2 regions of the Streptomyces sp. NPDC088706 genome follow, and region 1 is predicted to be linked to the other one. Evidence: riboswitches for the same ligand, from Rfam matches in the RefSeq annotation. Region 1 holds a riboswitch; the other holds the start of a gene.
What was found. A riboswitch is a leader RNA that binds a small molecule or an ion and turns the genes downstream of it on or off. The one in region 1 is predicted to bind cobalamin.
Positions count from the first base shown of each region.

Region 1 (3,760 bases):
TCGCCGAGTCGTCGTGGGCGGACTTCTTCACCCTGGAGCCGGGCACGCTGGTCATCTGGATGATCGTCTACGGGTTCCTCGCCTCCGTGCTCCCGGTGTGGCTGCTGCTGGCCCCGCGCGACTACCTCTCCACCTTCATGAAGGTCGGCACCATCGGGCTGCTGGCCCTGGGCGTGGTCGTCGCGCTGCCGACCCTGAAGATGCCCGCGGTCACCGACTTCGCCACCAGCGGCTCGGGCCCGGTCTTCGCCGGCTCGATGTTCCCGTTCGTCTTCATCACCATCGCCTGCGGCGCGCTCTCCGGCTTCCACTCCCTGGTCTCCTCCGGCACCACGCCGAAGATGGTCCAGAAGGAGACGCAGATCCGGATGATCGGCTACGGGGCCATGCTGACCGAGTCGTTCGTGGCGATCATGGCCATGATCGCCGCCTGCATCATCGACCCGGGGCTGTACTTCGCCATCAACGCGCCGGTCGGCGTGATCGGTGACAGCGTCCAGTCGGCCTCCGAGGCCGTGGCCAACTTCGGCTTCACCATCACCCCGGACGCCCTGGCCCGGGCCGCCAAGGACGTCGAGGAGCAGAGTCTGCTCTCGCGCACCGGCGGCGCGCCGACGTTCGCGCTCGGCATGTCGGAGATCTTCTCCGCGGTGGTCGGCGGGACCGCGATGAAGGCGTTCTGGTACCACTTCGCCATCATGTTCGAGGCGCTCTTCATCCTCACCACCGTGGACGCCGGCACCCGCGTCGGGCGCTTCATGCTCCAGGACATGCTGGGCAACGCCTACAAGCCGTTCCGCGAGGTCAGCTGGAAGCCGGGCGTCTGGTTCGCCAGCGCCGTCGTGGTCGGCGGCTGGGGCTACTTCCTCTGGGTCGGTGTGCACGACCCGCTGGGCGGCATCAACCAGCTCTTCCCGCTCTTCGGCATCGCCAACCAGCTGCTGGCCGCCGTGGCGCTGGCCGTCTGCACCACCCTGCTGGTCAAGTCCGGCCGGCTGAAGTGGGCGTGGGTCACCGCGGTCCCGCTCGCCTGGGACGTGGCGGTCACCCTCACCGCGAGCTGGCAGAAGATCTTCTCGCCGGACGTGAAGGTCGGCTTCTTCGCCCAGCGCGACAAGTACCAGACGGGCATCGACGCGGGCGAGGTGCTGCCGCCCGCCAAGAACATGGACGAGATGCAGACCGTCGTCACCAACTCCACCGTCGACGGGGTGCTCTGCGCGCTCTTCGCGCTCCTCATCATCGTGGTGCTGGTGGACGCCGGCCGGGTCTGCTTCCGGGCCATCCGCGACCCCGAGAGCGTCAGACTCCACGAGACGCCGTACGTCGAGTCCGAGCTCGTGGCCCCGGCCTCGCTCATCGCCACCAAGGAGGAGAAGGCCGAACTGCTCGCCGCGGGCGTCGGCCCCGAGGGCGGCATCCGCAAGGAGGCGGCGGGAACCGGGAGCCGGACATGACCGTCGCGGACGTACGGCGGGTGGCGGGACGCGTCCGCTGGTACGTCCGGGAGCTCACCGGCGAAGCCGCGTACGACCGTTATGTGGCACACGCCCGGTCCCACGATCCGGACACCCCGGTGATGACCCGCCGCGCCTTCGAACACAGCCGCACGGACGCCCGCGAGGCGGACCCCCGCGAGGGCTTCCGCTGCTGCTGACCACCACCGGCCGATCGGGGCCGCCGCACCCCTTCCAGGGGCGCGGCGGCCCCTTTTCGCGCCCCGCGAGAGGGCCCGCGTACGCCGTCGATCGGGAAGAAGTCGGGCGAAGAAGCCAGACCGCCATACCAACATCTGTTCACGCCGACACAACATGTGGGGGCTTCCTCTTCGAGCGCCCCCCACATGTATGCTCGACCTCGCTGTCGCCGCAGGGGAATCCGGTGCGAATCCGGAACTGTCCCGCAACGGTGTGAACAGTGTGCTTTTGCACACCCGAAGTCCGAAGACCTGTCGACAGTGCGTCCGGCTCGACCGAACCGGACGCCAGACGTCCGGGCCTCGCGGATGGGCCGGTGGACGCCGTGAGCAGTGCTGCCCCGAAGGGCACCGTGCTGCCCGGCTTCCCCGCTCGCCGCCGGCCCCCAGCCGAGCGAGGGAAAGCCCAGTGACCATCGCGCCCGCCGATCCGGTTTCAGCCACCGAATCCGCCGCCTCCACCACGTCCGGCGAAGGCACGAACGACGGACCCGGGACCGCCCTGCTGCGGACCCTGACCGACCTCACCGTCGACCTGCCCGACACCGACCCCGGACGGGTCGCCGCCTCCGCGCTGCGCGGGCGCAACGCCCGCTCCGACGAGGCCGAGCTGCGTTCGCTGGCCACCGAGGCCGCCGCGGGTCTGATCTCCGAGGACCCGGCGTACTCCAGACTCGCCGCCCGGCTGCTGACCCGTACGATCGCCGACGAGGCCGCGACCCAGGGCGCGACCTCCTTCTCCGCCTCGGTCGCGGTCGGCCACCGCGAGGGCCTGATCGCCGACCGCACCGCGGCCTTCGTGGAGCTGCACGCGGGGGCGCTGGACGAGCTCGTCGAGCGGACGCTGGCCGACGGCGCCGACGACCGCTTCGGCTACTTCGGTCTCCGTACGCTGCACAGCCGCTACCTGCTGCGCCACCCGATCACCCGCCAGGTCATCGAGACCCCGCAGCACTTCATGCTGCGGGTGGCCGCCGGCCTCGCCGAGGACGAGTCGGTGCGGGCGCTGGACGAGGTCGCCGCGCTCTACGGGCTGATGAGCCGGCTGGACTACCTCCCCTCCTCCCCCACACTCTTCAACTCCGGCACCCGGCACCCGCAGATGTCCTCCTGCTATCTGCTGGACTCCCCCAAGGACGAGCTGGACTCGATCTACGACCGCTACCACCAGGTGGCGCGGCTCTCCAAGCACGCGGGCGGCATCGGTCTGTCGTACTCCCGCATCCGCGCCCGGGGTTCGCTGATCCGGGGCACCAACGGGCACTCCAACGGCATCGTGCCGTTCCTCAAGACGCTGGACGCCTCCGTGGCGGCCGTGAACCAGGGCGGCCGCCGCAAGGGCGCGGCGGCGGTCTACCTGGAGACCTGGCACGCGGACATCGAGGAGTTCCTGGAGCTCCGCGACAACACCGGTGAGGACCAGCGCCGTACGCACAACCTGAACCTGGCGCACTGGATCCCGGACGAGTTCATGCGCCGGGTCGACGCGGACACCGAGTGGTCGCTGTTCTCCCCCGCCGAGGTCCCCGAGCTGGTCGACCTGTGGGGCGACGACTTCGACGCGGCCTACCGCGCGGCCGAGGCCAAGGGGCTGGCCCGCAAGACGATGCCGGCGCGTGAGCTGTACGGCCGGATGATGCGGACCCTCGCGCAGACCGGCCAGGGCTGGATGACGTTCAAGGACGCCTCCAACCGGACCGCGAACCAGACCGCCGAGCCGGGCCGGGTCGTGCACTCCTCGAACCTGTGCACCGAGATCCTCGAAGTCACGAACGACGGCGAGACGGCCGTCTGCAACCTGGGTTCGGTCAACCTGGGCGCCTTCGTCGCCAACGGCTCGATCGACTGGGAGCGGCTGGACGCCACCGTGCGGACCGCGGTGACCTTCCTGGACCGGGTCGTCGACATCAACTTCTACCCGACCGAGCAGGCCGGGCGCTCCAACTCCCGCTGGCGGCCGGTGGGCCTGGGCGCCATGGGCCTCCAGGACGTCTTCTTCCAGCTGCGGCTGCCCTTCGACTCGCCGCAGGCCCGCGCGCTCTCCACCAAGGTCTCCGAGCGCAT
Region 1 covers NZ_JBIVLW010000002.1:476,580-480,339, reverse strand. The annotation lists gene ACIQAK_RS07785 (carbon starvation CstA family protein) at 1-1,457, shown strand, start outside; gene ACIQAK_RS07780 (YbdD/YjiX family protein) at 1,454-1,657, shown strand; cobalamin riboswitch at 1,836-1,971, shown strand; gene ACIQAK_RS07775 (ribonucleoside-diphosphate reductase subunit alpha) at 2,106-3,760, shown strand, end outside.

Region 2 (3,760 bases), on a different contig from region 1:
GATCGAGAGGTAGCCCGCCACCGACGGGCAGCCGGTGGCCAGGGCCTCGAAGACGAGGACCCCGTCGGAGCGGGACAGCCCGGAGCCGCCCACGTCCTCCCGTACGTACACGCCCCCGAGGCCGAGCCCCGCCGCCTTGCGCAGGACGTCGACGGGGAAGCGCTTGTCCTGATCCCAGGCCACGGCGTGCGGGGCCAGATGCTCCTGGGCGAAGTCGAGTGTCGTCTCGACGACCGCGAGCTGGTCGTCGCTGAGCAGGGTGGTCACAGCGTTCACCCCATGGTCGGAATCGTGAAGCTCGCGCCGTCCCGGATACCGGAGGCGGGCCAGCGCGAGGTGACGGTCTTGGTGCGGGTGTAGAAGCGGATGGCGTCCGGCCCGTGCTGGTTCAGGTCCCCGAAACCGGACCGCTTCCAGCCGCCGAACGTGTGGTACGCCACCGGCACCGGGATCGGCACGTTCACGCCGACCATGCCCGTGTCGACCCGCCGGGTGAAGTCGCGGGCGATGTCACCGTCCCGGGTGAAGAGGGCCACGCCGTTGCCGTACGGGTGCTCCGAGGTCAGCCGCAGCGCCTCCTCGTAGTCCGCCGCGCGGACCACGGAGAGCACCGGGCCGAAGATCTCCTCCTGGTAGATCCGCATGTCCGGGGTGACCCGGTCGAAGAGCGAGGTCCCGGCGAAGAACCCCTCCTCGTGCCTCTCCAGGGTGAAGTCCCGCCCGTCCACGACCAGTTCGGCGCCCTCCTCGACACCGAGGTCGACATAGCCGCGCACCCGGTCCACCGCGTCGCGGCCCACCAGCGGCCCGAAGTCGGCGTCCGGGTCGTCCGAACGGCCGATCCGCAGCTCGGCGATCCGCTCGGTGAGCCTGGCCACCAGCGCGTCGGCGGTCTCCTCACCGACCGGAACGGCCACCGAGATCGCCATGCACCGCTCACCCGCCGAGCCGTAACCGGCACCGATCAGCGCGTCCACCGCCTGGTCCAGGTCGGCGTCCGGCATCACGATCATGTGGTTCTTCGCCCCGCCGAAGCACTGCGCCCGCTTGCCGTGGGCGGCGGCGGTGGCGTAGATGTGCGCGGCGACCGGCGTCGAGCCGACGAAGCCGAGGGCTTTGACGCGCGGGTCCTCCAGCAGGGTGTCCACGGCCTCCTTGCCGCCGTTGACGACGTTCAGGACCCCGGGCGGAAGACCCGCCTCCAGGAACAGTTCCGCCAGCCGCAGCGGTACCGACGGGTCCCGCTCGGAAGGCTTGAGGATGAAGGCGTTTCCGCAGGCCAGAGCGGGCGCGGCCTTCCACAGCGGGATCATCGCCGGGAAGTTGAACGGGGTGATGTCCGCCACCACGCCGAGCGGCCGGCGCAGCGAGTGGACGTCGATCCCGGCCCCCGCGTTGTCGCTGAACTCGCCCTTCAGCAGATGCGGGACACCGGCGGCGAACTCCACCACGTCCAGCCCGCGCGCGAGGTCGCCGTGCGCGTCGGCCACGGTCTTGCCGTGCTCCGAGGAGAGCAGCCGGGCCAGCGAGTGCTTCTCCCTCTCGACCAGCTGGAGGAAGCGCGGCAGCACGCGCGCCCGGCGCTGCGGGTTCCACTCGCCCCACTCGACCTGCGCCTGGGCCGCGTCGGCCATCGCAGCCTCGGTCTCGGACCGGCCGGCCAGTGGCACCCGGGCCTGGACCCGGCCGGTGTTGGGGGCGTGGACATCACCGTACGTGCCCGAGGTGCCGGGTGTGTGCTTGCCGCCGATGAAATGGGTGAGTTCGCGGACCATGGAAACCTGCTCTCGTCGGTGAGATCGTCAGGAGAGATCCGGAGATGGCGCACGGGCCCCACCACCCAGGCCGCACCGGTCGGGTACGCGCGGGGCGTGGCAGGGCTCGCCGTCGGGGGACGCGAAGGGCGGGGGCCGTCAGGGGGCGGGAAGAACCGCTCGCCGGGACGGGCCTGCGGGGCCGTGGGTGCGGACCTGTGCCCTGCGTGTCTGCTCCATCCTCGTGGAAACACGGAAGATCCCGCGGCCGGTATCCTGGCTCCCGGATCAGCGCGCGCCCTCATGCCTTCCCGACGGCGCCTGCACCGTCAGTGGCGTGTCCTGCGAGGACGAACTCCCCGGTCACAGTGGCGGGACCGCGCCGGAATCGCACCGGCTTCCCTGACACCACGGACCTTGAGGGTGTCCGGCTGTACGCCGGTCACCCCGCTCCTCACGAACATATAGTTGGACGTCCTAGTAAGTCCACCCCGCCCGGTCCACGTCGTGTAGAAGCCGGTCGGCGGCGACGAGGCCGGGCCGCATAGGGTCGGTGGCGTGCGCACCCGGGTCCTCGGGGGCGCGCGCAGGGACGAAGCAGGAAGAACGGCTGACATGAGCGACGCACCACGCCACATCCTCGTCATCGGCATGGGAGCCGGCGACCCCGACCACCTGACCCTCGCCGCGGTGAAGGCGATGCGCGGGGCACAGGTCTTCTTCGTCCTCGGCAAGGGCCGGGAGAAGGAGTCCCTGACCCGGCTGCGGCGGGACATCCTGGCGGAGCACCTCACCGGCCCCTACCGGGTCGTGGAGGCCGAGGACCCCTGGCGGGACCGCACCCAGGACGACCGGGGGCGCTACACGTCGGCGGTGCACGACTGGCGGCACCGCCGCGCCGACATCTGCGAGCGCCTGATCATCGAGGAGCTGGCGCCGGGGGAGTGCGGGGCCTTCCTGGTGTGGGGCGACCCGTCCCTGTACGACAGCACCCTGGCGATCCTGGAGGACATCCGGGCCCGCGGCACGGTGGAGTTCGACCATGAGGTGGTCCCCGGGATCAGCAGCGTCTCCGCGCTCGCCGCCCGTCACCGCACCTCCCTGAACCAGGTCGGCCGCCCCATCCACATCACCCCCGGCCGACGGCTCGCCGAGGGGTTCCCGGACGACGACGGCGACATCGTGGTGATGCTCGACGGTCATGAGAGCTTCACCCATCTGACGGGCAGAGGGCTGTGGATCTACTGGGGCGCCTACATCGGCACCCCGGACGAGATCCTGGTCTCCGGACCGCTCGACGAGGTCGCCGGGCGGATCAGCCGGGTGCGTGCCGAGGCCCGCGAACGGCACGGCTGGATCATGGACACGTATCTGCTGCGCCACCGGCCGGAGGGCACCGACGCCCCGGACGCCCAGGGCGGCTCCGGTCAGTCGAGGTAGTGCGCGCGTCCCTGGTCGTCGAGGCCCACGGACCCTCGGGGATGACGCAGAACTCGTTGCCCTCGGGGTCGGCGGCGTCGACGACGAGTGCGGTGATCTGCGGGGGTGCGTCTGCCATGCCGCGATTCTCTCCTCTGCGGCCGACGTCCGGCAGCCGCACCTCGTCGTCGCTCCCGACCGGAGATCAGCTGCGGGACTCGTGCGCCCGGATCACGCCGAGCCCGTGGCCGAGGCTCGGGCACTCGGCGGTCAGGTCGTTCCCCCGCACCAGATAGTCGTGCACGCGCCCGTCCGCGGGCCGCTCGACCGCTCGGTACAAGGTGCCGTTCACGGTGATCGTCCAGTCGTCGCCGTCCTGGGCCCACCCGACTGTCTTCTTCATATCGCGCTTCCCTCACTCGTCGCCGCCGCCGGTCGGCGGCCGGGTATTGGCAAGAAGAACGGCCTGTGACGCTCGGTGGTTCCGGCTCGCCTACGCCATTCGGTTACATCTGGGTCACCATGCCCGCACGAATTGACCGGAAGTCAGCGAAGGGGCGAAGAACGGCGGAACAGGGTGCGGTGAG
Region 2 covers NZ_JBIVLW010000028.1:23,858-27,617, forward strand. The annotation lists gene ACIQAK_RS32305 (acyl-CoA dehydrogenase family protein) at 1-276, opposite strand, end outside; gene ACIQAK_RS32310 (CoA-acylating methylmalonate-semialdehyde dehydrogenase) at 273-1,775, opposite strand; cobalamin riboswitch at 2,003-2,182, opposite strand; gene cobF (precorrin-6A synthase (deacetylating)) at 2,370-3,194, shown strand; gene ACIQAK_RS32320 (hypothetical protein) at 3,379-3,576, opposite strand.
Region 2: another riboswitch for cobalamin. It lies ahead of ACIQAK_RS32310 (CoA-acylating methylmalonate-semialdehyde dehydrogenase); the one in region 1 lies ahead of ACIQAK_RS07775 (ribonucleoside-diphosphate reductase subunit alpha).